DNA from 4 places in the Clostridium budayi genome. Region 3 is predicted to be linked to each of the others. Evidence: riboswitches for the same ligand, from Rfam matches in the RefSeq annotation. Region 3 holds a riboswitch; each other region holds the start of a gene.

Region 1 (8,247 bases), 760 kb from region 3:
AATTTAAATTTATTCGTTTCTAGTAAGTTTAATATGAAGAATGGAATTTTCATATGATACTTCACATTTATCAGTCATCATTCCAACTAAAGATAACTCACAGTCAAAGGCATTATCTCCACTAAGTTGCCAGTAATATTGTTCAACTTCATGTTGACGTGGAATGTTTAATGAGTGAACTAAATTATCAAAGTCTTCTTTTGGTAATTTATTAATGATAGCATTAATTGTTATTACTGAAGTAGAATTATCATTTTTTATATTTACGGTAACATCATTAGATGCAAAATGATAACAAAAAGATACTATTTCATTAATTATTTTTAAGTTTTTTTCAGTTTTAAATTTCATCTGTGCGAACCTCTCTTTTGAAAGTAGTTATAATTGGTAGTATAATCATTGCGACAAAACCACCTGCAAGTCCATTATTATAAAGATTTAGCCCCCCATGAAGATATCCTACATTTGATACTAATGCTACATGAAGCATTCCAGTAATTATCCCTATTTTCCATCCGAATTTACCTGAGATAGGAGCAAGGCAAGTACTAAATAATATTGCTAAAAGAATTCCTTCATCAGTGATATTAAATACACTAATTGAAGCAGCGATTGTTGCACCTAGCATTACAGGAATAATGTTTAATAAGTGTTTACCAAAGCATCCAAAACCTATTATAGTAAATAATCCACCGATAGTTGGACCATTTATATCACCACCTATTAAAACTAAGTAAAAGGTTGAAAATAATCCTATAATCCCCATATTTATATAAGCGCTATTTCCAAATAATAAGTAAAAATCAGAAACTAACTTACCAGATTGTTTATTTATTTTAGTTAAATTTGTTTTTATATCTCGTCCAAAATAAATTCCAACACTTATTAAGTAAAGACAGATTATTATTATAAATACTAGGAAAAATTTATTATTTCCAGTACTCCATATAAGTTGAGTTTCAAAATCAATTCCAACAAATCTAAATAGAGACATAAGTAGTGTAGCTAAAAGCCCACTTGCAAACCCAATATTATAAAGATTATATCCACCATGAGAGGATATACAATGAGCTGCAATTGGAGCTAATATAAAACCTATTAATACTCCAATTAATCCGCCACCTAATGATCCTAGTAAAATATTATTAGAAGTAAATCTAAGTTGACTTACTGTTGGAGCTAGAGTTGTTGATAGAATCATAACTAGTGCATAATTTAGTAGTGGAGCTTTTTGATACTTTGAAAATAAATAAACACCAAACATAACAGGCCATATATTAAGAATATTTTTTCCAAAGAAAGAGAAACCAGTCATAAGCCATAAGGCCATTATAGTTGATCCATTTGGCTTTATACCTAGAAGGTATAATATCAAAATACTAATTAAGCTAGTAAGTGCAGCATTTATTAAAGTAGCACCGATTCCCCCAATAGATATATAATCTGTTATTAAAATATCTGGAGTTAATATAATTGATTTTAAACCAGTTAAAATCTCATTAGGTGAATCAACAAAAAAGGCTGTAACAATAAAAAATAGGTATAAAGCAATTAATATTTTGTAAGGTAAAAAAAGCTTACGTTTTGTCATCACAGTCTATTCACCTCAATTTATAGAGTTATAAATATTATAATATATAAATGTATACGTTATCTATAATAAAATGTTGAAAATTTTTTAATATAAAATATTTTCAGAAATAAAAGTTAAGGCTATAATAAAGTGTAAAGTTATTAGATATTTTGGAGGGAGAAAGTAAATGATTAAGGAGAATGAAAAATACGTACCAGAAATATCAGGTACATTGAGAAATCATATAATAGAAGCGCCATCAGTAATAAGAAGATGTAGTGGTATAAAAATCTTTGGAAAAAGAATAAAATCTATAATGTTTTCAACTGATGTTGCAATGATAAAAAATACAAATGCAGATGCTATTATGGCGGTATATCCATTTACGCCCCAACCCAAAATAACAGAAGCTATAATAACAGCAGCGGATGTTCCAGTATTTTGTGGAGTAGGTGGAGGAATAACTCAAGGAAGAAGAGTTGTAAACTTAGCTCTAGATGCAGAGTTTAAAGGAGCTATAGGAGTAGTTGTAAATGCACCAACTTCAAATAGTATTCTTAAAAGAATTAGAAAAACTGTAGATATCCCAATAGTAGTAACTATAGTATCAGAAGATACAGATATAGATGATAGATTAAATTCAGGTGCTACTATATTAAATGTTTCAGGAGGAAAAAATACTCCAAGAATAGTTAGAAAAATAAGAGAAAAGTATCCATTGATTCCTATAATAGCAACAGGTGGACCAACAGAAGAGAGTATAATAGCAACAATAGAAGCAGGAGCTAACGTTATAAGTTATACACCACCATCATCAGCTGAGATTATGGGAGACCTTATGGACGTATATAGAGAAAAAGGTATTTAAAAATACATACAAATTTAGAAAAATGTATTAGATTTTAACTAAATGAAAAATTTTATTGAAAAAATAGAAAAATATGGTACAATAATATAAAAATATAATATTATGGTAAAAGAAACAGCCCTAGGGTAGAGGTGCCGAAATTATTAGTATTTTTCTCGAGACGCAATCTATGAAGGAAAAAGAAAGGAAAATCGGCCGAAGGGTTATATTTGCAAGATATAACTCTGGGTATACATATAACATATGTATAACTGTCACATAACGTGGAGAGCTACAAGGACGAATTGCATATCTAATATTTAATTATATAAGTAGTATTTATAATACTTTTTATTGTTGAATATTTTTTACGTGATAAGTAGACCTTATAACCCCACACGCTATTACCCGTCACAGTTTGTTCTGTGGCGTTTTGTTTTACTTAAAATAGAGTGGAGGAATCGTTTATGAAATTATTTGGTACTATGAAAACAGAGGAAAATTCTTTAGTAATTGGAGGAATAAAAGCTACAAAGTTAGTAGAAAAGTATGGAACTCCTTTATATGTAATGGATGAAGAATTTTTAAGAAACAATTGTAGAAAATATTATAGCTCATTTAAATGTGGTAGTAGAGGAAATAAAGTAGCATATGCAGGAAAAGCATTTTTAACTCTTGCAATGTGTAATTTAATAAATGAAGAAGGATTATATTTAGACGTAGTTTCAGGTGGAGAACTTTATACAGCATATAAAGCAGGATTTCCACTTGATAAGGTACTATTCCATGGAAATAATAAAACATTAGAAGAGATTGATATGGGGGTACGTCTTGGTGTTGGAACTTTTGTTGTTGATAACCTTTATGAAATAGAGCAGCTAAATCAAAAGGCAAAAGAACAAGATAGAATTCAAAATATTTATTTAAGAATAACACCAGGAATTGAAGCTCATACTCACGAGTATATAAAAACTGGACAAATAGACTCAAAGTTTGGTTTTGCACCAGTTGGAGATAATATTATAAATGCAATAAATAGAGCCATAAAATTAAAAAATGTTAATTTGTGCGGTCTTCACTGTCATATAGGTTCACAAATTTTTGATATTGAACCTTATGAAGAGGCTTCCGAAGTAATGATAAAACTTATGAAAAGAATAGAGGAGAAAACAGGATACCTAATTGAAGAACTAGATTTAGGTGGAGGATTTGGTATTTATTATAGTAAAGATGATTCTCCAAAAGAAACAAAAGAATATTGCGAAGCTATTTTAAATAAAGTAGATAATGTCTGTAAAGAGATAGGACTAAAAAGACCGACACTTATAATTGAACCTGGAAGATCAATAGTTGGTAATACTGGATTAACACTATATACTATAGGTTCTATAAAAAATATTCCATCTATTAGAAAGTATGTTTCAGTTGATGGAGGAATGACAGACAATATAAGGCCTGCTTTATATAATGCTCAGTATGAATGTATAGTTGCAAATAGAATGATATATGAATCAAAAGAAAAGGTCACAATATCAGGAAAGTGCTGTGAATCTGGAGATATACTTTTAGAAGGAATAAAAATACCATCAGTTTTAAGCGGAGATTTGCTTGCTGTAATGTCTACTGGTGCTTATGGATATTCAATGGCAAATAACTACAATAAGATTCCAAGACCAGCAGTTGTTATGGTTAAAGATGGTGAGAGTAGAGTAATATGCAAGAGAGAAAGTTATGAAGATATGATAAGAAATGAAGTGGGTTAATAAGGAGAAAATATGGGTGTTAGATTTATTAAAAATTGGGTTATTCCGATAGCTTCAGCAATTGTAGTTGCAGTGCTTATAAATAAGTTCTTAATATTTAGAGTTGAAGTTCCAACTGGCTCTATGGAACCTACGATAAATGTAGGAGATAAATTTTTAGCAACAAAGGTATATAACTTTGATAACATTAAAAGAGGGGATATATTAGTTTTCTATAATGAGGAATGTGAGAAAACTATGATTAAGAGAGTAATAGGATTACCTGGAGATAAGATTAATATAAATGGTGATTCACTATATGTAAATGGAGAAAAGTTAGAAGAAGATTATGTAAAGTATCCGCAAGAAACTTTTGGAAGTTATGAAGTTCCAGAAGGAAAGTATTTTTTCTTAGGAGATAATCGTGCAAATTCAGCTGATTCAAGATATTGGGTTAATCCATATATTGATGAAAAAGACATCGAGGGAAAAACTCAAATTAGAATTGCACCTATTAAAAATTTTGGTAGTATAAATTAGATAATTAATATAAGCTATTTTTATAAATTACATTCTTATAGATATATGAATGATATTTATGAAAATAGCTTTTCTTATTAACAAAATGAAAATAAATTTTTCAAAAACCTTAATAAATTAAATATTACTGAAAGAAAATTGACAAAAAAGTATGTTATAATTATTAAAGAATATGGAATTTTCAGAAAGGTTAAAAAGGTCGATAATATATTTATGAAGGAAAAATATATAGTTGATAGAATAGAATCAGAACATTATATCCTTGAAACATCTAGTAGTAAAATGATAAAAATCCCTAAAAGCAAAGTAAAAGAACCTTTAAAAGAAGGAGATGTACTTTATAAGATTGGGGAAGAATATATCTTTAATAAGGAAGCTACACAAAAACGTATTGATGAGATAAATGAGCTTATGAAAGGGATGTGGGAGGAATAATGAATGAAGAAAAAAACGAAATAAAAATTACAGATTATACAGAGAAAAGAACAGAAAGAAATAAAAAGAATAGTTTATCTAAGAAAAACAATTTATTTTTTGATTGGGTATTACCAGTAATCATAGCAGTTGTCCTTGCAGTACTTATTAACAAGTTCTTGATATTTAAAGTATACATTCCTAGTTCCTCAATGGAACCAACATTAAATGTTGGTGACAATCTTTTTGTAACAAGGGTTTACAATCCAGAAAAGCTACATAGGGGAGATATTGTAGTTTTTGATTCTAAGGAATTAAATGAAACAGTTATTAAAAGATTAATTGGTCTTCCAGGAGATACAATTAAGATTGATGGTGGAGTTGTATACGTAAATGGAAAGAAATTAGATGAGCCATATGTTAAAAATCCAATGGATACATATGGGGAATATAAAGTTCCAGAAGGAAAGTATTTCTTCTTAGGAGACAATAGGGCAAATTCTAATGATGCACGTTTTTGGAAGAATCCGTACATTGATGGTAGTGATATAAGAGGAAAAGCACAAATTAGAATATATCCGCTAAATAGAATTGGCTTACTAGAATAATAATACAAAAGAGAGAGGTGGAGTAAATGCAACAAGAAAATAAAAAAAGAAATAAAAGTGGGATTATATATTTTATAATAGCTTTAGTTATAATAGCGTCTTTTAACTACGTAAGAGAAACTTCTATGAATAAAGAAATTACGTATACCAAGTTCCAAGAGATGGTTAAAAATGAGCAAATTTCTAAAGTTGTAATAACAAGCGATAATTTAATAATCACTCCAAATGATAAGAGTGATCTTAAAGGAAAAACTTTATATACTGTAAATATTAAAAATGATGATTTACTTAAAGAACTTAACGCAGCACACATTGATGTAACAGGTCAAAATCCTAAACAATCACCTATATTTGATTTCTTATTAATTTATGGATTACCAATAATATTATTCTTTGTTATGTGGAGATTCCTATTTTCTAAGATGGCAGGCAAAATGGGTGGCGGCATGATGTCAATGGGAAAAAATAATGCTAAAGTTTATATGGAAGATGAAATTGGAGTAACATTTAAAGATGTTGCAGGTCAAGAAGAAGCAAAAGAATCATTAGAAGAAGTTATTGATTTTTTAAATGATCCAAGTAAGTATACAGAAATAGGAGCTAAGCTTCCAAAAGGTGTACTTTTAGTTGGACCTCCAGGAACAGGTAAAACATTACTTGCCAAGGCAGTTGCAGGAGAAGCTAAAGTACCATTCTTCTCAATTGCAGGTTCAAGTTTCGTTGAAATGTTTGTTGGTGCTGGTGCAAAGAGGGTTAGAGAACTATTTAAAGATGCTCAAGAAAAAGCACCATGTATCATATTTATAGATGAAATTGATGCTGTTGGTAAGAGCAGAGATAGCCAACTTCAAAGTAATGATGAAAGAGAACAAACACTAAATCAATTACTTGCAGAAATGGATGGATTTGATTCATCAAAAGGTATAGTAATACTTGCAGCTACAAATAGACCAGAAATATTAGATAAAGCATTACTAAGACCTGGTAGATTTGATAGAAGAGTAATAGTTGATAGACCAGACTTCCCAGGAAGAGAAGCGATACTTAGAGTTCACGCTAAAGATATTAAACTTGGAGAAGATGTAGATTTAAAAGAAATTGCAAAGAGTACTCCAGGTGCAGTTGGGGCAGACCTTGCAAACATAATGAATGAAGCAGCACTTAGAGCTGTTAGACAAGGAAGGAAAGAAGTTATCCAAGACGATTTAAGGGAAGCTGTTGAAGATATAATAGCAGGTAAAGAAAAGAAAGATAGAATTTTATCTCCTAAGGAAAGAAAGGCAGTTGCATTCCACGAAGTTGGGCATGCTTTAGTTGCAGCACTTTCAGATGGAGACCCTGTTCATAAAATTACAATAGTACCAAGAACTATGGGTGCACTTGGTTATACTATGCAATTACCAGAAGAAGAAAAGTATTTAATTTCTAGAGAAGAGTTATTAAATCAAATAACTGTAATGCTAGGTGGAAGAGCTGCTGAAGAAGAAGTATTTAACTTAGTATCAACAGGTGCTTCAAATGATATTGAAAGAGCAACTCAAACAGCTAGAAGTATGGTAACTGTATATGGTATGACAGATACATTTGATATGATGGCTCTTGAATCTATTCAAAATAGATATTTAGATGGTAGAGCAGTTAGAAATTGTAGTGAAGAAACTTCAACATTAGTAGATAAAGAAGTATTAAAAATAATAAGAGAAGCTCACAATAGAGCTAGAATGTTATTAAAAGAAAATAGAGACTTATTAGATAAGATTTCAAATGTACTTCTTGATAAAGAAACAATTTTTGGAGATGAATTCATGGAAATAGTTTATGAAAAATATCCAGAAATAAGAGCTAAAAGAGAAGCAGAAGAAAAGAGAAAAGAAAAAGAAAAAAGAGAAGCTAGAATAATTCAAGAAAGCAAAAATGAAAGAAAAAAAGAAGATGTTCTTATGAATGAAGGAACAAATGAAGAAACTGCTTTCTTAGAAACTGTAGTGGATGAAGAAAGCTTAGACCTTTTAAAAGATAATAAAGATGGCAATACTAAAGAAGAGGAAAACACTCCAGATAAGGATGAAATTTAAATTTAAAGGAGATATAGAATATAGTGAATAATAATCTAGATTTTCTGACAGAAGAAAAACACTTAAATCAAACTATAAGTTTATTGAATGAAGAAATATTAAATTATATAAATAAAAGAAAATATATAACAGAATATATTGTTGATTATAGAAAAAAGGTTATAGAAGAGTATAGAGATGATGAAGATAAAATATTAGAATACTTTGACCATGAAGCTTATGTAAAAGAAGAGGCATATAAAAGTATTGATAAGAAGCTTAAAGAATATACTATTTTAAAAGAATCACCATACTTTGGGAAAGTAACATTTATTGAAGATGGCGATAGAACCGCTGAAGAAATATATATAGGAAGATTTGGATTAACTAAAGAAGGAAGCTTTGAGCCAGTTATTGTTGACTGGCGTGCTCCTATTGCATCACTTTTCTATAAAGGAACTCTTGGAAA
Region 2 (8,247 bases), 1.4 Mb from region 3:
CTGTGCTTCACTAAATCCTAAATTAGATTGAAGTACTCCAAGGGCTGCCATAACAGCGCCACCAGGAACACCAGGTGCTGCAACCATTGTGATTCCAAGCATTGCGATAAAGCCTGCAAATGTAGTAAATGAAAAAGGCATATTGTTTAGAAGCATTACAGCAATAGAACAACAAGTTAAAGTGATTGTACTACCTGATAGATGAATAGTAGCACATAGTGGAATTACGAATTCACGAACTCCTTTTGATACTCCATTTTTCTCTGCAACATCAAGATTTACTGGAATTGTAGCAGCAGAAGATTGAGTACCTAGAGCGGTTAAGTATCCTGAAACCTGATTTTTTAGAAGTTTAAATATATTTTTTTTATTTAAAGTTCCTGCAACTGTAAATTGTATTAATATTATTCCAAATTGTAGAAGTATTATAATTAAAAATACTTTCCAAAATACTGAGAAAATACTTTTAACTTCTCCAGCATAAGTCATGTTAGCAAATATCCCTAATATATGAATTGGGATAAGAGGAATAATAATATTTTTTATAACCTTTTGAATTATTTCTTGGAATTCAAAACACATATTATATAAAGTTTTACCCTTTATTGATGCAATACCAAGTCCTAATAAGAATGCTAATATTAATGCACTCATTACAGACATAACAGGTGGCATATCAATTTTAAAAATAGGTGGTAATAAGCTGTGTTCTGGATTATTTGCATCAAAAGATAATGAAGCTTTAATGAAGCTTGGGAATATTTTTGATGAAATAAAGAAAGCTAAGAAACCAGAAATAAGTGTTGAGCCATAAGCAAGAAGTGTTGTAAGACCAAGCATCTTACCAGCAGCACTACCAAGGTCTGCTATACCACACACAACAAAACCTAATATAATAAGTGGAATTATAAATCCTAAAAAGTTTCCGAATATAGAATTAAAAGTAGCTAATATACTTACAATTTCCTTTGGCATAAAGGTTCCAATAAGCAATCCTAAGATAATCGCTATTATTAATTTTGGAATAAGTCCTAAATTTTTCATAATTTGTGTTCTCCCTTCGTGCACAAGTGTCTTTTATATGATATTATATATACATAATTAGTTTATCGTCTATTCATTTATTGAAAATAGATGATAATTAGAGGAAATGAGCAGAAAATAAAGAATAACAAGTAATAAGTGTGATTTTGGGGATAATACGAAATGAATTTATAAATTTAAAAGAAAAAATCATTTCTATTAAAAACACATTATATTATTTGTTCAAAAAATTAAAGGGGGAAATTTATTATGTCAGAAGAAAAATTTTATGTTGTAAATGAATCCGTGCTTCCGGATATCTTTTATAAGGTTATGGAGGTAAAAGAACTTATACACACTGGAAGGGTAAAGGATATATCAGAAGGTGTTAAGAAGGTTGGAATAAGTAGAAGTACTTATTATAAATATAAGGATTCAATATATCCTATGGCAGACGGGGTTAATAGCAAAAAGATAACAATAGTGTTATTATTAGCTCATAAGTTTGGGGCACTATCAAGAGTATTAGATTTTATAGCAACAAGAGAGTTAAATATATTAACAATAAATCAAGATATACCTATAAATATGACAGCCAATGTAACTATAACTCTTGACGTATCAAAGATAAAAGGAGATGTAAAAAAGTTTTTATATAAGTTAAGTGAAGTTGAAGATGTTATAAAGGTTAGAGTATTAGCTGTTGAATAAAGTTTTGGAAGGAATGAGAGTTATGAACAAAGAAGTTTTTAAATTAAATAGGGAAAGACTTAGAGAAAAGATAAAAGATGACTCTGTAGTAATATTATTTGCTGGAAATGCACCTAAGAAAACTGCAGATGAACAATATAGATTTACTCCAAATAGAAATTTTTATTATTTAACAGGTATTGATGAAGAAGATCATATTTTAGTCTTATTTAAGAGAAAAGGTGAATTAACTGCCAAAATGTTCATCAAGGAAACTGATGCAGAAAAAGAAAGATGGTATGGAAAGACTATAAGAAAAGAAGAAGTATATGATATAAACGGGATAAAGGATGTAGCTTATTTAGGTGATTTTAAAGCTTTCTTAAATAAACTTCTAAATGAAAGTGAAGAACTTACTGTTTATGTTGATTTAGAAAGAGATGGATTTAATAGTACTCCATCAGTAAGTAATGAATTCTGTAAAGAATTAAAAGATAAGTATCCACATGTAAGTATAAAAAATATATTCCCAGTTATGGCACCTTTAAGACTTGTTAAGAGTCCAGAGGAAGTTTTAGAAATGCAAAAGGCTATTGATATAACAATTGAAGGTGTAGAATCAATAATGAAAAATATAAAGCCAGGCATGAAGGAATATGAATTAGAAGCATATTTTGAGTTTGAATGCAGAAGAAGAGGAGTACGTGATTATGCATTTAATACTATTGCAGCAGCAGGTAAAAATGCAACAATACTTCATTATGTAGATAATAATTCAGAAGCTAAAGACGGAGATTTAATTCTTTTTGACCTTGGTGCACAAGTTAATTATTATAATGGTGACATTTCAAGAACTATACCTGTAAATGGTAAATTTACAGAAAGACAAAAAGAAGTTTATGAAGCAGTTCTTAGAGTTAATGAGAAGGTTATTGAATATTTAAAACCTGGAGTTAAATTCTTAGAAATTAATAAATTATCAAGAGAATGGATTGCTGAGGAATGTATTAAACTTGGTGTTATTAAAAATAAAGAAGAGGTTTTAAAATATTATTGGCATAGTATAGGACATAGTTTAGGTCTTGATACACATGATATAGATAATCCAGGAAGAGATACTGTATTAGAAGCTGGAATGGTATATACTGTAGAACCTGGTATATATATTGAGGAAGAAAGTATTGGTGTAAGAATTGAAGATGATGTTTTAATAACAGCTGATGGAAATGAAGTTCTTACAAGAAATATGATAAAAAGTGTTAAAGAAATAGAAGAGTTTATGCAAAATCATTAAAATAATATAGTAAAATGGGCTAAATTTATTATTGACAAAATTTTGAAGTGAGTATATAATCACATTAATATGATAAGTGAATAATTAGAAGAGATAGAGGCGCGATATTCAAGAGTACTATTACTGAGTTAAGCACAGTGATGTAATAGGAAAGGGAATATCGCCGAAGGATACAATTAATGCTTTAAAGTTGTAATCCTGGGGTTATGGATAACATCCATAAGACTGTCACAGATTAAATTTGTGGTGAGCTATCATTCAAGTAGATTTTACTGTATATAAGTAGAACCTTGGGTGCTATCTCAAGGTTCTTTTTTATTTTTTAAATAGATATGAACCTTTAAATATTCACAGAAAAGTTTAAGGGGGATTTATACATGAGAAAAAGTAGAAATTATTTAATATTAGGTATTACTATTATTCTTACACTTTGTATGTCAACTGTTGCTTTTGCAGCAGAAGTTGATCAGGGAGCGCTTAATGCAGACAAGTTTGGAATTTTAACTATAATTCCACCACTAGTTGCAATTATATTAGCATTTATAACTAAAAATGTTGTTGTTTCGTTATTTATAGGAACTTTAGCTGGATGCTTTATGCTTCAAATAATTGACCATAATGCCTTTAGTTCATTAATTCAGGCGTTTTTAGATTTTATACAAAGAGTTCTAAATTCATTAGCAGACCCTTGGAATGCAGGTATAATACTTCAGGTTTTAGCTATTGGAGGAGTTATTAACTTAGTTTCAAAGATGGGGGGAGCTAGAGCTATTGCAGAGGCATTAGCTAGAAGAGCAAAAACTCCAAGAAGTGCTCAAATGGTAACATGGTTCTTAGGATTACTAGTTTTCTTTGATGATTATGCAAACTCTTTAATAGTCGGACCTATTATGAAACCAGTTGCTGATAAGTTAAGAATTTCTAGAGAAAGATTAGCATTTATAATAGATGCAACAGCAGCACCAATTGCAGGGCTTGCAATAATTTCAACATGGATAGGACTTGAAGTTGGACTTATAAAAGATTCATTTACTCAAATAGGTATGGATGTAGATGCTTTTGGAGTATTTTTAAATACAATACCTTTTAGATTTTATAATATATTAATTCTTGCGTTTGTTGTTATAACAACTCTTATGCTTAGAGAGTTTGGTCCAATGAGAACTGCTGAGATAAGAGCAAGAAAGGGAATAAAAAGTAAAGAAGTAGAGAATAAGGATTCAAAGTTAAGTGAGGAAATGGAAGCTAAAGAAGGGATTAAGCTAAGTGTATGGAATGCAATAATTCCTATAGGAACTCTTATAATATCAGCACTTATAAGCTTTTATTATAGTGGATATTCAGCAATAATGGCAGGAGCGGATTCTGCTCTTATAAGCGTATTAAATAACTCACCTTTCTCATTTGAAGCAATTCAACAAACATTTAGTGCAGCAGATGCTTCAACAGCACTTTTCCAATCAGCAATATTTGCTTCAATAGTTGCAATTTTAATGGCTGTTTTAAAGAAGATATTCACAATTTCAGAAGCCATAGATGTATGGATAGATGGTATGAAAGGCCTTATAATCACAGGAGTAATTCTGCTTCTTGCATGGTCATTAAGTTCTGTTATTAAAGATTTAGGAACAGCTAAATATTTAGTAACGTTATTATCAGATTCAATTCCACTATTCTTACTTCCAAGCATAATATTTATACTTGGAGCAGTAATTTCATTCGCAACAGGAACAGCTTATGGAACTATGGGGATATTAATGCCTCTTGCAATTCCGCTTTCTTATTCAATATCACCGGATATGGGATATATTATAGTAAGCACAAGTGCAGTCTTAACAGGAGCTATATTTGGAGATCATTGTTCTCCGATTTCAGATACAACAATACTTTCTTCAATGGGAGCTGGATGTGACCATATTGACCACGTTAAAACTCAAATGTGGTATGCATTATTTGTTGGAGGATTTACAATTTTATTTGGATATATCCCAGCAGGACTTAATATTCCAATTTACATTATATTGCCTGTAGCAATAATAGCATTAATAATTGCAGTAAGGTTTGTTGGAAAGCCTATAGAGACTGTGGAAGAATCTTAAAAATAAAAACTATGGCTTATTAAAGCTATAGTTTTTTATTTAGAATAAATTATATATAATTTGTACCATTTTTACTTCTTTTATAATACTTTATATAGAGGAAAACTTATATTTGGAGATTTTAATATGAATAGAAATCCTATAAATGGAGGCAATGATTTTACTAACATATTCACGCAAACATTTAATGCTTTTATGAATAATAGTAATATTATTGATAGTGTAGTAAATAATTTATTTAATTCAGGTTTTTCATATAACTTTAATCAAGATTTTAACCAAGGGTTTAATCAGGGATTTAATAATATGAATTTTGCAATGAGCGCAAATATGATAGATAAAGAGGACAAGTACTTAATTGAAGGGAATTTCCCAGGTATTGATAAAGATAATATAAGAATAGATTATAAAGATGGATATATTTATCTAAATATCAGAAATAATAGGGTATATTCTAATGGATATAATATGACTATGACTGTAATGCAATTTGGTAATGAATTTAGTAGAGAGTTTTATGTCCCAGAAGCAGATGCTACAAGACTTAAAGTATCATATAGAAATTATAAATTAAAACTTGAGCTTCCAAAGTATAGAGATGTAATAGTGGGAACTTCTAATAATGATTTGTTAGAAAATGATAGTGTAATTATAGATGTTCTAGATTATAAGGAAGAATAAACTTAAGGTGCTTTTGCATCTTAGGTTTATTTTTTTATTAACTTGATATAGAAATACTCTTATGGGAAAATATAGAAAAGGGGGATTGATTATGAGAGTAATAGAAAGAATAGAAGCTTTAAGAAAAGTAATGAAAGAAAGAAAAATAGATTATGTAATTATTCCAAGTTCTGATGCACATCAAAGTGAGTATGTAAGTGATTATTATAAAGGAAGAGCATATATATCAGGATTTACAGGTTCAGCTGGAACAGTTCTTATTGGACTTAATGAAGGAATACTTTGGACTGATGGTAGGTATTTTATACAAGCTGAAAATGAGCTTAAAGGTTCAGGTATAAAGCTATTTAAGATGAGAATTCCAGGGTGGCCAACATTAGAAGAATGGATTTTTGAAAATATTAAATCAGGTGAAACGATAGCTTTTGATGGAAAAGTAGTTTCATTAGAGCAGTATAAAGAAATTAAAAATATAGCAAAGGAAAAATCAATAAACTTAAAAATAGATGAAGATTTATTAGATTTAATATGGACTGATAGACCTAATCTTCCTAGTGAAAATATTTTTATACATGACATTATATATTGTGGTAAAAGTGCTAAAGAAAAAATAGAAGAAGTAAGAAGCTATATGAGAAAAAAGGAAGTATCAAATTATGTAATCTCATCACTAGATGATATAGCATGGCTTTATAATATAAGGGGAAATGACGTTCACTGCAATCCTGTTGTTATTAGTTATGCAATTATTACCTTAAATAATGCGTACCTTTATATAGACAAAAGAAAGGTAAGTAAAGAAGTATCAGAAGCTTTAAATAATGAAGGAATAGAAATCAAGGATTATAATGAAATAAAACAAGGAATTAATGATTTAAAAGATAGCGTGCTTATAGATCCAGAAAGAGTTAGTGCCTTTATTTATGAGAATATAGATAAAAATCTTAAGGTTGTTCAACATACTAATATAACAACAAATTTAAAAGCAGTTAAAAATAATATTGAAATAGAAAATTTAAAGAGATGCCAAGTAAGAGATGGCGTTGCTATGGTTAAGTTTATTAAATGGCTTAAAGAAAACTTAGGAAAGATAGAGATAAGCGAGATATCAGCATCAGATAAATTAACTGAGTTTAGAAGTCATGGGGAATTATTTAAAGGAATAAGCTTTGATACTATAGCAGGTCATAAGGAACATGGAGCAATGATGCATTACTTTCCAACTAAAGAAAGCGATTATAAATTAGAAAGTAAAGGATTTTTACTTATAGATTCAGGCGGGCAATATTTAGATGGTACAACTGATATAACAAGAACCATTGTACTTGGAGAACTTACAGAAGAGGAAAGAAGAGATTTCACACTAGTTTTAAAAGGGCACATAAGTTTAATGAATACAAAATTCTTAAAAGGAACTAGTGGTTCAAATATTGATATAAAAGCAAGAGAACCATTATGGAAAGAAGGAATTGATTATAAGTGTGGGACAGGTCATGGAGTAGGATTCTTCTTAAATGTTCATGAAGGACCTCAAAGAATAAGTCCAGTTCCAAATAATATTTCTTTAGAGCCAGGTATGATTTTAACTAATGAACCGGGAATTTATAGAGAAGGAAAGCATGGAATAAGAACAGAAAATACAATGCTTGTTGTAGAAGATATATCTTCAAAAGAATTTGGAGAGTTTTATAAATTTGAAGTTATTTCTTTATGTCCGATAGATTTAAATGGAATAGAAGTTTCATTATTAAATAAGGAAGAAAAAGAATGGATAAATGAGTATCATAGGTGGGTATTTAATACATTAAATCCATACTTAAATAAAGAAGAAAAAGAATTCTTAGATATTGAAACTAAAGAGATTTAAAAGATAAGCTCCTACTAGCTAGTGGGAGCTTTTAATTTTTATATTGAAAAGTTAGTAACTAATCCTTCATATAAAATATCATCGTAATTAATTTTTTGAATATCACTTGGTTTTATAAATTCAGGTTTCTTATTAAAATAATGAATGTTATTTTTTATAAGTAGCTCGGACACAAATTGAGAGCAGAAATAATAATTACTTCGTTTATAAGGAAACCTTAGTTTAACTAGAAATAAACCTAAGAAATTATATTTATAATTGTCCTTATTTAAAAAGTGAGCCTCTAAGTCATATTTAAGTCCGATAAACTGACTCTCTGTTATTCTAATTTTATATATTAAGCATTTACTTTTATTAAATAGTTTAAATGTACCATCATAAAGATTTTCCTTAACTAAACCTGCAATAAAAGGATTATTAGGAACCTTCCTTCCGAATGAGTACATTTCCTTAAATGTATCATCTAAACTTAATGAAACATGAGTATATGTATCTTTTGTAGCAAGTCTTATAACATTAGATAGATTTGAGCCAGTATAAGAAAAGACTAGATAAATATATTTATACCCCATAATACTCCCCCTCTCAGCATT
Region 3 (8,247 bases):
GAGCATTGCTAAATTTAAATCTTAGTATAGCATATGCCACATGGTGTGGTATAGGAATAGTTGTATCAACTTTAATCTCTGTATTTATTTTTAAACAAGGAATTACTGGAATGGGGGTTCTAGGTATTATATTAGTAGTAGCTGGATGTGTAATATTAAATTTATATGGTAGTGTCCATTAAATATTCTTATATAAATTACAGTTTGTAAAACTTTTAGTTATGTTAAAAATGAATAGTTATAAAAACGCATAAAGAAATTAAAAGTGTAAAAAAGAGTTAAATGTGTTTTTTATCTTGTAGGCGTAGCAGTAAAGCTATGCCTACTTTAGTTATATTTTTTATTCTTCTAAAATAAAATTTTCATCTAAATTATATAAAAATTCATTTGTATCTAAAACATTTAAACCTTTATTAATAGCAAAGATTATAGCACTATCTCTAAGATTCTTTGCATAAAGTTTACCTACTTTTGCAAGGGCTAGGGCTTTTTCTGTTTCTTCTAAATTTAATTTAGCACTAATACAAAGTTTTATTATTTTATCTCTACTTGGATTTTTATCGCCATTTAAAATTTGATATCCATAAGTTCTATTAATATCAGCATCAGCTATTAATTTACTTTTTTTTATTCCTTTTTCAGCACACTTTTCTAAAATGTATTTCGAAAAATCTGTATATTTAATAGTATCTATTGAGTTTAAATATTCTTCAAATTCCTTAATGTTTTTTGTTTCTTTAAGTATATCTAATAATTCAGAAGTAGTCTTTTCATTCACGTAAGTATTCACTCCTTAATAGTTTTGTTAAATTGTTTAGGGGACAAATTATATGATATAATTCCCTATGTAGAAAATCAATATAAATAAGGGGAAAATATCATGGATAGTTTAATTATGGAATTTAAACTTTCTTGCTATGAAGAATTAACTAAATTAAATGAAAATAAAAAGAGTAAAATATACTTAGTTAGAAATAAAGTAGATAGCAAAATATATATAAAGAAAGTTTTAACTAATTATAATCTTAGAATATATGAGGTATTAAAAGAAAATAATCTAAATAATATACCCAAAATATATGAAATATTTCAAGACGATAATACTTTGACTATTATAGAAGAATATATTAATGGAGATACACTTAAAGAAATTTTAGATAGAGAAGGCATTATAAAGGAAGATGTAGTAATAGATTATATATTAACTTTATGCGATACATTAGACAAGCTACATAACCTAAATCCAAAAGTAATACATAGAGATATAAAACCTTCTAATATAATTATAAGTAATGATAATATTTTAAAATTAATTGATTTTGATGTATCGCGTGAATATAAAGAAAATAAAAGTGAAGATACAGTAATACAAGGAACTGAAGAATATGCACCACCAGAGCAATTTGGATTTATACAAACTGACGAAAGAAGTGATATATATTCTACAGGAATCCTTATAAATGTATTAACAACAGGGGAGTATCCAAAAAATAAATTAAATAAAGGTAAATTAGAAACTATTATTAAAAAATGTATAGAGTTCTCACCAAATGATAGGTATCAAAAGGTAATAGATTTAAAAGAAGATCTTTTGAAAATAAAAAACGGTTCAAATAATGATTTGATAAATAAGATATCATATAGAAATGATATTAAATATGAAAAGAAATTTTCAAAGTCTTTAAAAAATAAAAAAGATTTAGATATAAATAAGAAAATTTCTAATTTAAAAGAAAAAGCAAATAAGATAATAATAAAAGATAAGAAAATTGAAAATGAAAAAGAGAAAGAAAAAATAAGGATTAAAAACTTTTATAAAGTTATTCCAGGCTTTAGAACGGGGAAGAAATGGAAGGCTGCTTTAGCTACTTTAACATACGTATTTTTAATATTAACATTTTTTATAGAAAGAGAAACAGAGGGTGTTAAAAATGAAATATTAGAGAATGCATCTATGGTAACTTTAATTTTATTACTTATTTTTTTATACTCTAATTTTTTAGGTGTAAAAGAAAAGTTACCATTTATAAAAAGTAATAATAGAATAATAAATTTACTTGGATATATATTATATAGTATTTTAATATTTATAATTTTTGGAGTATTAAATGATATGTCAAGAATTTAATTTGTATGCTCTAAGCATACCAATTTCTATTAAATAAAACCTATAATAAAACCATAGCAAATATGAATTGTTTTTAGGAGGAATTTAATATGAAGAAAAGAAGTAAAGTATTAATTATATCAGCTATACTTGGGGTATTATATTCAATATTTTTAATAGTTAATTTTGGCGGAGCTATGTCTAGCGCTTCATCTGACGCAGAGGCAGTTGGAGGAGCTATAGCAACAGCACTTGTTACACCACATATGATTTGCGTAGTACTTGCAGCTATATTTAATTTAATAGGAGCTTTAAATAATAAAGCTGGATTTGCACTGACAGGTGGAATATTATATTCAGTTGCAGGAGTTTTATTCTTAATGTATATACCTTTTGTTATACCAATGATAGTTTTAAGTTTTGTTGGATATTCAAATGTTAAAAAGATATTAAAGGCAAAAGAAGTTTAGTTAATAAATTTTACTTAAGCATAACTTTTATAATGTTAAATTGTATAAGGGATATTTATATAAGTAAGTATTACATAGATAAAGTTTAAGGGAAATATTAAGTAAAATTATATTATAAAAAGGTCAACTTTTACGTTTAGTAAAAATTGACCTTTTTTATTATTTAATGATATAAGGTATAGTTACAATTGCAATGTGCTTTTTTGTAAGTAGTGAAGTCCTCATAATTAAAGTAAGTTGATTATGAAGAAAATTATCATGAATATGACTAGAAATAAGTTGTGGGAAAACAACTGTTATTTTATCATCCTTCCAAGTTTCACTACTCATCTTTTGAAGAAACTTACAAAATGTTGTACGAATTTCTCTATAAGGAGCTGGCAAGAATGTTATTTCCTCATAAATTCCAAAGTCTTTTAAACTTTTTGAAAGCTTAATGTCATTATTAGGATCAGTTGATACGTGAACTATAGTTATATCGCTTTGAAGAGTTTTAGCGTAGTTATAACACTTTACAAAACTCTTATTAAGAGAATCTATAAGTAACACTGTATGATTTTTATGAGGAACTTTTGCATATTCAGTTATATTTTCACAAGAATTAATTTTTAATTGGTTATATGCATAGTCGTAATATTTTTTAACTCTAAGCATACTAAAGACTAGTATAGGAATTATAATACATATAATCCAAGCACCATGAGTAAATTTTGAAACTGTAATTACTATTAAAGTAAATGCACTTACTACAAGTCCAACACCATTTACAAATGCTTTATGCCTCCATCCTTTTGGTCTTAATCTATGCCATTTAACTAACATACCACTTTGAGAAACTGTAAAAGATATAAATACACCTATAGCGTAAAGTGGTAATAATAGCTCTAAATCTCCTTTAAATATAATAACTAACAATATTGAAATTGTTGATAATAAAATAATACCATTTGAGTAACTAAGTCTCCTTCCTACATTACCTAATTGTCTTGGTGCAAATCCATCCTTTGATATTATTGACCAAAGAAGAGGAAGTCCAGAAAATGCAGTATTTGCAGCCATAAGCAATATTATTGCTGTTGTAAACTGAATTATATAATAAAAAATATTATTTCCAAAAATTTCAGTTGCCATTTGAGATATTAAAGTTTGAGATTCATTAGGAATTGTATAATAAAGCGTTGATAAATATGATAGTCCGCCAAGTATTAAAAATACTAATAATCCTAAGAAATATAAAACATGTTTGGCATTCTTTTGTGATGGTTCTTTAAAAGCTGGAACTGCATTACTAACAGCTTCAATTCCAGTTAATGCTGTACAACCTGAAGCAAAAGCTTTTAAAAATAGTAAAGCGGTTATGGATTTAGAGAAACTTGGTAGTTCATATATTGGCTTTGGAGTATATCCTAAAACTTTAACTTTTATAATACCAACTACTATCATAAAGATAATAGAAAATGCGAAAAGATAAGTAGGAATACCAAATAGCTTTGAAGACTCTCTAATTCCACGTAAGTTTCCAATAGTTAAAAATAATATAAGTAATATTGTAATAATAATCTTATATTTAGAAAGAACTGGAAATGCTGATGTTATAGCATCACAACTTGCAGTACTACTAACTGCAACAGTTAGTATATAATCTACTATTAAAGCTGATGCTGCAAGTAAGCTAGCTTTTGTTCCAAAGTTATCTTTGGCAACTATATAAGCACCACCTCCAGTTGGATAGCAATCTATAACTTGTTTATAAGAACATATTAAAAAGAACATTAAAAGCAATATAGCTATTGTAACTAATAACATGTACTTATATGATGCAAGTCCTGCGTAGGGTATTAAAACACCAAGTATTGCAGCTCCTGCATAAGCAACAGAAGATATAGCATCGCTTGATAATATAGGAAGTCCCCACAATGCATTATATTTTTGATTTTTAAGTTCTTTTGTCATTAATGGTTTCCCAATTAATAAATGAGAAATTTTCATAAATTCCACCTCTATAATGATTTTTTTTGAAACGATTTTTAAATTATAAGCTGAACTAGTGAACTTGTTATTAACACTTAATACACTAAGTTTAAAAGAATATAAAGTTTTTTTGAATAAAGAAGTTAATAGGCAGAATCTTACATAATAAGACAAATTTAAAAAATAATTGACAAGTATAAATATTTTTTATACAATTGACTGAGTTAATAAAAAATTAAAATATTATTAATTGATATAAGATAGAGGTCGCAATAATAAAGAGTATTATTAATGAGGTAAGCACGATGATTTAATAAAAAAGGTATTATTGCCGAAATATATACTTAATGCTTTAAGAGTATATGTTGGGTTTGTATATAACATATGCAAAACTGCCACAATACTTATGTGGTGAGCTATCTTTGTGTTTGTAATAAATTTATGCAAGCTCAAAGTTTATAGCTTTAGGGCTTATTTTTTTGCCCGAATTTACTTAGGAGGGGAACATGGAAGAAAGAAACTTAAAAAAAGAAATTAGCTTGTTTATGGCCACTATGCTTGTATGTGGTAACATGATAGGTTCAGGAGTATTTATGCTTCCTGCAACATTAGCACAATTATCAGGACCACTTGCAACGATTATAGCTTGGGTATTAACAACAGCAGGATCAATACTTATTGCAATGTCTTTTGCAAACCTTGGTTCAAAATATCCTACAACTGGAGGAGCATATCAATATACAAAGATAGCATTTGGTGAATTTACGGGATTTTTAAGTGCATGGCTTTATTGGAATGGTTCTTGGATTGGAAATGCAGCTATAATAGTAGCACTTTCAAGTTATAGTGCAGCTGTTATTCCATTTTTAAGAGATCCATTAGCTTCAATAATATATACTAGTGCAATATTATGGATATTTACAATTATAAATATAATAGGTGTAAAAAAAGCAGGAAAGCTTCAAACTATAGCTACAGTATTTAAAATTGCATTTTTTGCAATATTTATTATAGTAGCATTTATTAATTTTGATTCAGCAAACATATTACCTTTAATACCAGAAGGAAAAGGATTAGGAACAGTTTCACTTGCAGCTACATCAACACTTTGGGCTTTTGTTGGTCTTGAAAGTGCAACAGTTACTGCTGGAGAAATAAAAAATCCAGAAAAGAATGTAAAGAAGAGTACAATATATGGAATGATAATTGCTGCTATAGTATATATCTTAATAAGTGTTGCTAGTATGGGAGCAATGTCAAATGCAGAACTTGCAAATAGTCAAGCACCACTTACTGATATATTAACAAAGTTCTTAGGAACAGCAATTGGTAAGCCAATAACTATAGCTGTAGTTGTATGTATACTTGGAACAACAATCGGATGGCTTTTATCAACTGCTCGTGTGGCTTTTGCAGCCGGAGAAGATGGGGTATTCCCTAAATTCTTTGGAAAACTTCATCCAAAATATGAAACTCCAGCAAATGCTTTAATAATGGGATCAGTTTTAGTAAATATTCTTTTAATCATGAACTTCCAAAAGAGCATGGTTTCGGCATTTACTTTTATTACCATATTAGCTACTTTATCATTCTTACCAATATACCTTTTAACATCAGCTGCTGAAATAATGTTAATGTTTAAGGGTGAAAAAGAATTTACGTTTAAAATATTTATAAAAAGAGCTATAGTTCCACTATTAGCATTTATTTATTCAATATGGACTATATATGGTTCTGGAGCTGAAACAGTAATGTGGGGATTCATACTTATGTTAATAGGAATTCCATTCTATATATATAACCATCATAAAAATAAAATAGAAGAAGTTTAAAAGATATTTTAGAGTGTCAAAATGATTGGCACTCTTTATTTTTATTCATATAACCCAATTTAAATAAAAAATAGCTAATTTAATTCATGCATCATTAAATGATGTTATATTTATATTTTTGCTGGAATTATAATCCATATATTATGTACAATAATAATATAAAGAATAATTGCAGTTAAGATTTAGTTATATTGATGAATGAGAATTAGAAAGTGGTGAAAAAATGATAGGATATCAGAATAAACAGGAATTAATTTTAGAAATTTCAAATCGTGCTAAATTATTTATACAAGAATTTGATGATATTGATGAAAAGGATAAAGATATATTACTAGATGAAGTGGATAGAACTCCAAATCAAATGATTGCATATCAATTAGGATGGATGAATTTATTACTTAGCTGGGAAAGAGAAGAACAGGAAGGGAAGATTGTCATAACTCCAACTCCAGAGTATAAATGGAATAATCTTGGTGGTTTATATAATAGTTTTTACGAAGAATATAGCAAATTTACGCTTAAAGAATTATGTGCTGAATTTATAAAGAAGGAAGAAGAAATTATAAAATTAATAAACAATTATACAGATGAAGAACTATTTCATAGAGGAGGAAGGAAATGGTCATCATCAACTCCATCAAATTGGCCAATATGGAGATGGATTCATGTTAATACTGTTGCACCATTTAAATCATTTAGAACAAAGGTTAGAAAATGGAAAAAAGTAAGATATAGATAAATACAGATTGATTTGAAGCTGAGAGCATCTTGTTTAAAATATTTTGTAATATTACATAAGTTTTTTTCATATATATTTTAGAAGAAAAATATAGGAGGAATATATAATGAAAAAGACTTTATTAAGCGTTTGTATAATGGCTAAAAATGATAGCGATAATATACTAGAATTGTTAGATAGTATTAAAGATATAGCAGATGAAATAAATGTTTTAAATATTGGATTGAAAGATAATTTAGAAGCAGTAAGAAGTTTTAATAATACGAATATATATGATTATAAGGAAAACTGTAATTATAAAAATATATTAATTGATAAGTCTAATTCTAAATGGATATTAATTTTAAATAATGAAGAGATTTTATCAGATGATGGAAAAGAAAATATTATTAAAATTTTAAATGAAGCTGATGATTTTAAGGGGCTTTATATTAGAAAAATTTCAATTATAGAAGGAAAAAGAAGAATGTCTTATAACTCATTAAGATTATTTAAAAAAGATTCTAATATAAGGTTTAATGAAAATATTTGTGATGGTATATATGAAAGTATTTATAAAAATTATGGTGGAAAGTCTATAGGATTTACTGATATAGAAATATATAGCTATGAAAATGATAAGTACTCATTTGCTATTTTAGAAAGTACTAAAGAGAAGATAGACACCTTAATTAATTTAGGTGATAGTTTTAAAAATCTTAATTACTATTTTAAATTAGGAAATGAATATGGAAAGATAGGAAATTATAAAGAAGCTATTAAGAGCTATGATAAAGCTCTAACTAAGAGAGACGAAAATAGTGATGAAAATATATATAAAAGATTATTACTAAATAAGATTAAAGCGCTTCATCAAAGGGGACTTTATAGTGAAGAAAGTACTGTTATTAAAGATGTATTAAAAGAATACAGTGATTTTAGGGATTTATACTTTATGGAATGTCTTTTAAGTGTTGAATTATGCGAGTTTTCAAGAGGTAGTAGTGCTTTAAATAAATATATTGAGACTAAAAAAGATATTAAATTCCCTTCAAGTGAGTTTGAAGAAGTTGTTGATATAGAAGAATTAAATAAAAAGTTAAATGGACTAAATAATATTTTAAAATAAATAAAAAAAGCTTGATTAAT
Region 4 (8,247 bases), 570 kb from region 3:
AAATATTTTGCTTCTGCAGTTCAAGTTAATATTTTCGATTCAATTCCTTCTTGCTTTAACTTATTGCTTAAATTCTTATTATGGCTACTATATGAATTTTCACAATCACATATACCAATATCATCACATTGTGTTGCAATATACCATTGTACCCCTTCATTACTATTAACTTCTTCCTTAGCAACTGAATTTGTTAATGGAATTATAATTGTCACTAACAATATAACTACCATAATATTTACTATTTTTTTCAATAAAATCACCCCTACTACATATCAGCATTTATAACCTAATCTGTAAATATAAGTAATTATATTTTAATGTTATGAAATTTTGTTTTTATTTAACTCTACTGAAATAAAGAAACCAAATTTTAAACTAACGAATTTATAATAAATTTTGATTAAAAAATCTACACAATTATAAATTCATCACTTCTCTACAATCACTTTAATGTCTCTTACTATATCATCTATGGACTTATTAGAAGTATCAATTTTTATTGTATTCATTTTATTGTACATATCATATTTATCTAAACTTCTTCTTATATTGTCTTCATCTCTAATTCCTAGCTCCACATCTTTATTTATTCTTTTAATTAGTTCTTCCTTATTGCACATTAATGTTATTTTATACACATCTACATCAATAAGATTAATTTTATTTAATATCTCATTCATTATTTCATCTGTATGTATAACCCAGTTAAATACAACATACTTAGAATTGCTGTTAATTAAAAAATTATTTATTATATATGTTATATTACTCAAAACCATTTTTTTATTTTCTTCATCTACTACAAATGGATTCATCATCCAAACATTATCTCCATCTAACCAAAAACAATTTTCTAAATTTTTATATAAACATTTACTAATAGTTGTTTTTCCAACTCCCATTACACCGTTTATAATTATTAATTTCTTTCTCATATACTCTCCCACTCTTTACTTAATTAAATGAACATTTTTAAAGTCGGGGCTTAAATAATATTTAACCTCGACTTTTTCATATTTTAATATTGATTTTTAATAAAGTTCTTTTAAAAACTATTATATTTTATAATATAATTTATAGTTATTTTTTCCCTTTCCCTTAACATCATATAATATTTTGTCACATCTTTTTACTATTTTGTTCATTTTAGTTCTAATTCTCTCACCTTCTATAATTGTAATTCCGCCAATAGATAATGTTATCTCATGTCCTTTAATTATATGGTTTATTCTAAGCTTTTTTGACTTACAAAATATCTTCCTTAATATATTTTCTCCTTCTTTAAGGCTACTATGATTGTACAATATAAAAAATTCATCACCACCATACCTAAATATTTTCCCATTTATTCCTATAACAAATTTAATCATTGTACTTATCTCTATTAAAGCCCTATCTCCAATTAGATGACCAAATTTATCATTTATTCCTTTAAAATCATCCACATCTATCATTGCTAAAGTAGTATATTTTTTTATTAAACATTTATTTGAATCAAGCACCTCATTTAAGTAACGTCTATTGTATACATTTGTTAATGGATCTAAATTGCTTTTAAGCTGAAACTCTTCTAAAGTGTCCTTTAAACTCTTATTGTTTTTTATTTGCTCTTTAGCCTCTTTTTTTATTTCTATAATTTCTTTTAAATTTCTAAGGTCAATTATAATTTCTTTTTTTATATCCTGCTTATTAGTTTTTATTGCAATTAAAATTAAACTTATGCAAAGTTGTCTTGGTATTTTATCTTCATATCCCCAAGCAACAATCTCTTCTAATACATCTAACGCTGCTCTAAAAAGTTCCAATTTAGCTGCATCCCTACATATATTTAGTAATAGATCTACTGCCCTATCTTCATTTCCTATTTTTTTATATATTAAGGCTTTATCTTTCATCATTTCATAATAAAGTATTTTATTATTTTTTAAATATCCTTCTGTATCTATTATATCTATATACTTTATTGCTTCTTCATAATTTCCAATAGACTCATTCCTATATTTTAATATTCTATATTTTAAATTATTTAAAAAGCACATATTATCATTATTAATATAATTATCATACCTTTTAGAAAACTTTTCTTTATACTTATCTCCATCATTAACATTATGTAATGTATAGTTTAATATTGATAAATGTGCTATAACATCCATATATAATCTTGTATTTTTCATAGAGTCTAAATAATTGAAATTTAATCTAGTAGTTAAAAAAAAGGCCTGTTCGTATATTCTCTCTACTATAAACAACTTTATTAAATAAAGCATTACCTCAATTGTTGCTTCTTCATTTTCATCTATTTCTGCATATTCTAAAGCGCTATAAAAATAATTTTTTGCATCTATAAATTTATTTTTTTTATACTCGCATAATCCTATATCTGCATAAAGACTTGGTATAAACATTCCCTCTTGTTTCATTTCCTCTATTGCTGCAAATGCATAATTCTCACATTTATCTAATTCATTTAAAGTTAAGTAGCATTTACTTTTTATCATATTTTCATATTTTTTCTCTAAATTTATTTTTCTAGAATTTATATCTTCTAAAATATCTGTAGGCGTTTCAAAACATCTATTTAATATCCTTTTTATTTCATCTTCTCGCATTTAAACACCCCCGTAGTACAATATGTAAGCCTCTTTTAACTAATTATACCACTTATGATACATTTTTCTATTAAGTAAAAAAGAAGTCATTGTAACAATTAAGTTAAAATAACTTCTAATTAAACTTTATCCTCTATTTCTTCTGTTTCTACTAACATTATTATTTCCTAAATTATTTGAATTAGGATTCATATTTTGCATTAACATTTCCATAAAGTTATTCATATCATCTTGATTCATATTGTTCATCGCATTCATAACATTATTCATATTGTTCATTTGACCTCCGCCATTTCTAGGCATTTGGTTCATGAACATATTCATTAATGGATTATTTTGTTGCATTCCTCCCATTTGATTCATCATATTCATGGGATTCATTCCCCCCATTTGATTCATCATATTCATAGGATTCATTCCGCCTCCACCCATCATAGGGTTCATACCTCTCATCATAGGATTCATTCCGCCCATGAGCATATTTAATAGAGGATTTCCACCAAAGCCACCACCTTGGCCCCCCATTCCACCTAATAACATATTTAATAGTGGATTCATTCCGTTCATAATATATTTTCCTTTATATATTAATATCACTATAATATATTAAATTATGTGACATTTTGATACAATTTATGATAAACTTATTTTTATTTGTAATCTAAAAAGGAGATGCACTTAAGGCATCTCCTATATTTATAAATATTAATACTATTAAGCTAATTCTAATGCTATTTTCATCATACTTGTAAAAGCAGTTTGTCTTTCTTCTGCTGTTGTTACTTGTCCTGTAAATGGGCAGTCTGATATAGTTAAAATACATAATGCATTAACTCCAGCTCTTGCAGCATTCATATAAAGTCCAGCTGATTCCATTTCAACAGCTAAAACCCCCATCTTTTGCCATTTTCTTAATCCTTCAAGTCCTTCTTCTCCGTAAAAAACATCACTTGATAATATATTTCCAACATGAGTTTCAATGTTTAATTCTTTTGCCGCATTTACAGCTTTATCTAATAATTCATAACTTGCGATTGGTGAATATGTTCCTGGTAAGTTATATTGACTTGCATAATTTGAATCTGTACAAGCTCCCATTCCAATTACAACATCATAAGGTTTTAAATTTTCACTAATTGCTCCTGCTGAACCAATTCTTATAAGATTTTTAACTCCATAGAAATGAATTAATTCATATGAATATATTCCTATTGATGGAATCCCCATTCCACTTCCTTGTACTGATATTTTTTTTCCTTTATATGTTCCTGTATATCCATACATTCCTCTAACTGTGTTATATTGAACAGGGTTTTCTAAAAATGTTTCTGCTATATATTTAGCTCTTAGCGGATCCCCTGGCAAAAGCACTGTTTCTGCTATTTCTCCTAATTTTGCGTTATTATGTGGTGTTGGTACTGAATTTGCCATATATTTATTCCTCCTTAAGTCTTTCTCATAATATTATTATAGCATAACAACATGTCCATGTAAACCTTTGCTATGTTATGTCGAATTATAGAAAAAGCCCCCCCTATAGGGAGCCCTTTAATTTTCTTCTAACTCTAATTTTTCTACTTCTTCAAATGCCTGTTCTTTAGAATTTACTACTTCTAAATCTACATCCTCTAATTTAAGTATCTTTGTTTTCTTTTTAAATTTATATCCAAATAATAATATAAGGAATAATGGAATTCCAATATATGCTGATATTATACTCATCCAATCTATTCCATCACTATTTATATAAGCAAACCCTTGACCTACAATTACAACTGCGCATAATACTAATGCTATAATAGGTCCTAATGGGAACATTTTAGATTTATAAGGTAATTTACTTAAATCTTTACCTTGATGAATATAGGCTTTTCTAAATCTATAGTGACAAACTGCTATTCCAAGCCAAGCTATAAATCCTGCAAGTCCAGATGCTGCTACAAGCCATACATAAACACTACTTTCAGCAAATATACCTGTTAAAAAACAAGCTGATGCTATTACTGTAGTTAAAATTATTGCATTAACTGGAACACCTCTTTTATTTGTTTTTCCAAATATCTTTGGTGCCATTCCTTCCTTTGCCATAGAATATAACATTCTGCTTGATGCATACATACCTGAGTTACCAGCTGATAGTACTGATGTTAATATAACAGCATTCATAAGTGATGCAGCGCCTGCAATACCAGCTCTTTCAAATACCATTGTAAATGGACTAGTATTAACGCCTGCAAGTCCTGAAGGAATTATTAACCCAATAACGATTATAGTTCCAATATAGAAAAGCAATATTCTCCAAAATACTGTATGAACTGCTTTTGGAATTGTTTTTTCAGGATTTTCTGATTCACCAGCTGCAATTCCTATAAGTTCTGTTCCTTGGAATGAGAATCCTGCAATTAAAAATATTGCAAATATTGATTTAGCGCCACCAACAAATGGACCACCATTTGCATAAATATTTTTAAAGCCAATAGCAGCATCTCCACCCATAATTCCTAAAATTATAAGGACACCAACAATCATAAATATAATTACCGTAACAACTTTAATTCCTGCAAACCAAAATTCTGATTCTCCATATGCTTTTGCAGATAAAAGATTTAATCCAACTATTATAACTAAAAATATTACGCTCCATACAAAAGCTGGAACATTTGGAAACCAAAATTTCATAATTAAAGAACCTGCAACCATTTCTGTAGCAATTGTTATTGCCCAGTTATACCAATAGTTCCATCCTAATGCAAATCCTAAAGCTGGATCAATAAATTTTGTTGCATATACTCCAAATGATCCTGATATAGGCATAAATGTTGCCATTTCTCCAAGACTTGTTATTAAAAAATAAACCATTATACCTATTATTCCATAAGCTACTATTGAACCTCCAATACCAGCTTGATGAATACTATCTCCCATTGCAAGGAAAATACCAGTACCAATGGATCCACCCATTGCAATCATATTAAGATGCCTTGCCTTAAGCCCCCTTGAAAGCTCGTTATTTTCTTCTTTTGCCATAACTTTTTCCTCCTTAGTTTAAGAAAAAATAAAACCCTGAGGAAATTATCACTCAGGGAAATATTAAAATGTACTTAAACTAAGGTACATAAAAATTACTTACTTCGAATGATAGCCCTCCACAAAAAAGCTTTGTGACAATCTTACACATATTATATGTAAAACCAGCAATATAACCTTAAAGCATTAGTTATACACTTCGGCAAATTTTCCTTTCATATTAAATCATTGTGCTTACCTCATTAATATTACTCTTAAAATTTGCACCTCTACCTCAAATGTTTTATTTTCTTTTTATTTATTATCTTACGATTTTAAAATATATGCAATACATTTACATATTTATTATTATTTTATTTACATTTTAAGTTCTTTAAAACCCTTAAAAAGACTTTAACAAGACTTGGATCAAACTTCTTTCCAGCCTCTTTTTTAATTGCTTCTATTGCTTCCTCTTCACTAAGTTTCTTACCCTTGCCATTAATCATATAATCATATGCATTTAATAAGTAAACTACTCTTGCACAAAATGGTATATTATTTCCTGCTAGTCCTAATGGATATCCTTTTCCATCCCATCTTTCATGATGTGTTAATACTGCACTTGCAATATGACTTAAATCTTTATCAGATTGCAATATTCTATATCCTTTTTCCGTATGAAGCTTTATAAGTTCAATTTCTTCTTTTGTTAAGTTATTTCCTTTTTCAAGTATATCATATGGTATACCAACTTTTCCTATGTCATGAAGTTTAACTACACGCCTTAAATTATCCATCTCATTTTTGCTAAGATTCATCTCTTCACCAATTTTATTAGCAAGTTTCATCATTCTTTTTATTCTTTTTTTAGTTTCAGAAGTATTATAAATGTTCCGTCTAATAGAATTTATTGTAGCTTTTCTTAAGGTTGCATCATTTAGTAGCTTATTTTTATATACTTCTTTTTCAGCTTCAACTATTAACTCATCAATGCTCTTTCCTTTTCCACTAGAAACTCCAAGAGAAATACTAAGAGGTACTGGTTTATAGTTTGCAAGTAAACATTCATAAGATATATTCTCTGAAATTTCAACAGCGTTATCTTTATCTATACCTTTAAGAATAATAACTATTTCATCTCCACCCCATCTAACTACTTCACCTTTATCTTTTACTACTTTCTTTATTACTTTAGCAATTTCTACTATAAATCTATCACCTTCTAAATGACCTAATGAATCATTAACGATTTTTAGTCCATTAATATCCCCCATTATTATACTAATTATATCTTCTTTATTTTTATTATATTCTTTACTTATCTTATCAAAATATGTTCTATTATATAAACCTGTAAGTTTATCTCTATAACTTAAATAGGTCAATTTATCTTCAAGCTTTTTTCTCTCAGTAATATCTCTTGAAGTACCAACTACTCCTATTATCTCATTTTGTTCCCCAAATATTGGAGCTTTTATATCTTCTAAAAATACTTTACCATTTTTATATTTATGGATACTTTCAACCTTGATACACTTACCTGTTTCCATTACCTCTTTATCTTTAGAGACAAAACTTTCTGCTTCATCTTTTGAAAGTGCTAATACTTCATTGCCCTTTCCAATTATCTCCTCTCTTTTTACATCAAATAATTTTTCAAAAGCTAAGTTACATCCTAAATAATTGCTATTTACATCCTTAAAGAAAATTGCCTCTGGTATAGCATCAATTATTGAATTTAGCATATTTTTTTGTTTAATTATTTCTTTCTTTGCTCCTACCCTCCATGTAACATCAATTAATGTTACTATTTCTGATATTTCACTTCCATAATCATTAACATTTACAACATGCACTTCTACTATCTTATCATAAACACTATATTCCTTAATAATTTTACTTCCTAAATTTATATTTCTATTAAATTTAATATTTTCATTTAAATATATTTTATCTAATAAATGTTCTATATGTTTTTTTAATATATCTTCCTTACTAAGATGCAACATTTCGCAAAATTTTGTATTTACCATTTCTACTTCGCTATATTTATTTGCTATAAGAATTGCAAAAGGTATATTTTCTAAAAGTATATCAATTAAATTCAAAAATACCACTCCATTTATAAAAATCTTAATGCCCAGACTTACTATTAATATGTAACATTTAGAATAATTTTATTTACTATAAAATTAAAGAGACTATAAAAAGCCTCTTTTAAAATAAAAATCTATCTTCTAGCTATTAAAAACTTTGTTTTAATACCTTGTTTTGTAAACATATCTTCGTGCTCTGTTGTTACATTATACTTAAAATCACTTGAATGAAGATCGTATGTTATATACTCTATATTGAATCCACTTTCTTTAAAATACTCAATTGATTCTTCAAAAAGTTCATCATCATCTGTTTTAAACCATATTTCACCGTTATCATTTAAGAATTTCTTATAGTTTTCTAATTGTCTTGTATGAGTAAGTCTTCTCTTCTTATGTCTTTCTTTTGGCCATGGATTACAGAAATTTATATATATTCTATCTATAACATCTTCTTCACTTAGCATCTCATCTATTATTGCTATTTCTTGTGCCATAAGTTTTACATTATCTATAACTTCATTCTT

The links. Region 3 has a riboswitch for lysine ahead of ACZ5TJ_RS06445 (APC family permease). Riboswitches for the same ligand answer to the same signal wherever they lie in the genome.
Region 1: linked by a shared signal. The riboswitch ahead of lysA (diaminopimelate decarboxylase) and the one ahead of ACZ5TJ_RS06445 (APC family permease) in region 3 are both predicted to bind lysine.
Region 2: linked by a shared signal. The riboswitch ahead of ACZ5TJ_RS00115 (Na+/H+ antiporter NhaC family protein) and the one ahead of ACZ5TJ_RS06445 (APC family permease) in region 3 are both predicted to bind lysine.
Region 4: linked by a shared signal. The riboswitch ahead of ACZ5TJ_RS09270 (amino acid permease) and the one ahead of ACZ5TJ_RS06445 (APC family permease) in region 3 are both predicted to bind lysine.

What each region holds. Positions count from the first base shown of each region.
Region 1 covers NZ_AP042456.1:608,746-616,992, forward strand. The annotation lists gene ACZ5TJ_RS02845 (hypothetical protein) at 10-351, opposite strand; gene ACZ5TJ_RS02850 (DUF1576 domain-containing protein) at 341-1,591, opposite strand; gene ACZ5TJ_RS02855 (beta/alpha barrel domain-containing protein) at 1,761-2,441, shown strand; lysine riboswitch at 2,560-2,723, shown strand; gene lysA (diaminopimelate decarboxylase) at 2,888-4,183, shown strand; gene lepB (signal peptidase I) at 4,196-4,702, shown strand; gene ACZ5TJ_RS02870 (DUF3006 domain-containing protein) at 4,916-5,137, shown strand; gene lepB (signal peptidase I) at 5,137-5,724, shown strand; gene ftsH (ATP-dependent zinc metalloprotease FtsH) at 5,751-7,799, shown strand; gene ACZ5TJ_RS02885 (HelD family protein) at 7,823-8,247, shown strand, end outside.
Region 2 covers NZ_AP042456.1:19,384-27,630, reverse strand. The annotation lists gene ACZ5TJ_RS00130 (dicarboxylate/amino acid:cation symporter) at 1-1,044, opposite strand, end outside; gene ACZ5TJ_RS00125 (ACT domain-containing protein) at 1,294-1,734, shown strand; gene ACZ5TJ_RS00120 (aminopeptidase P family protein) at 1,757-3,007, shown strand; lysine riboswitch at 3,094-3,269, shown strand; gene ACZ5TJ_RS00115 (Na+/H+ antiporter NhaC family protein) at 3,385-5,106, shown strand; gene ACZ5TJ_RS00110 (Hsp20 family protein) at 5,233-5,787, shown strand; gene ACZ5TJ_RS00105 (aminopeptidase P family protein) at 5,879-7,654, shown strand; gene ACZ5TJ_RS00100 (hypothetical protein) at 7,693-8,226, opposite strand.
Region 3 covers NZ_AP042456.1:1,369,512-1,377,758, forward strand. The annotation lists gene ACZ5TJ_RS06420 (DMT family transporter) at 1-182, shown strand, start outside; gene ACZ5TJ_RS06425 (hypothetical protein) at 341-778, opposite strand; gene ACZ5TJ_RS06430 (serine/threonine-protein kinase) at 881-2,128, shown strand; gene ACZ5TJ_RS06435 (hypothetical protein) at 2,218-2,577, shown strand; gene ACZ5TJ_RS06440 (APC family permease) at 2,737-4,566, opposite strand; lysine riboswitch at 4,802-4,975, shown strand; gene ACZ5TJ_RS06445 (APC family permease) at 5,055-6,380, shown strand; gene ACZ5TJ_RS06450 (ClbS/DfsB family four-helix bundle protein) at 6,604-7,119, shown strand; gene ACZ5TJ_RS06455 (hypothetical protein) at 7,226-8,227, shown strand; gene ACZ5TJ_RS06460 (threonine/serine exporter family protein) at 8,243-8,247, opposite strand, start outside.
Region 4 covers NZ_AP042456.1:1,939,366-1,947,612, forward strand. The annotation lists gene ACZ5TJ_RS09240 (hypothetical protein) at 1-24, opposite strand, end outside; gene ACZ5TJ_RS09245 (hypothetical protein) at 21-254, opposite strand; gene ACZ5TJ_RS09250 (AAA family ATPase) at 432-938, opposite strand; gene ACZ5TJ_RS09255 (GGDEF domain-containing protein) at 1,059-2,615, opposite strand; gene ACZ5TJ_RS09260 (RNA-binding protein) at 2,742-3,182, opposite strand; gene deoD (purine-nucleoside phosphorylase) at 3,330-4,046, opposite strand; gene ACZ5TJ_RS09270 (amino acid permease) at 4,164-5,642, opposite strand; lysine riboswitch at 5,747-5,922, opposite strand; gene ACZ5TJ_RS09275 (HD domain-containing phosphohydrolase) at 5,996-7,732, opposite strand; gene trmB (tRNA (guanosine(46)-N7)-methyltransferase TrmB) at 7,855-8,247, opposite strand, start outside.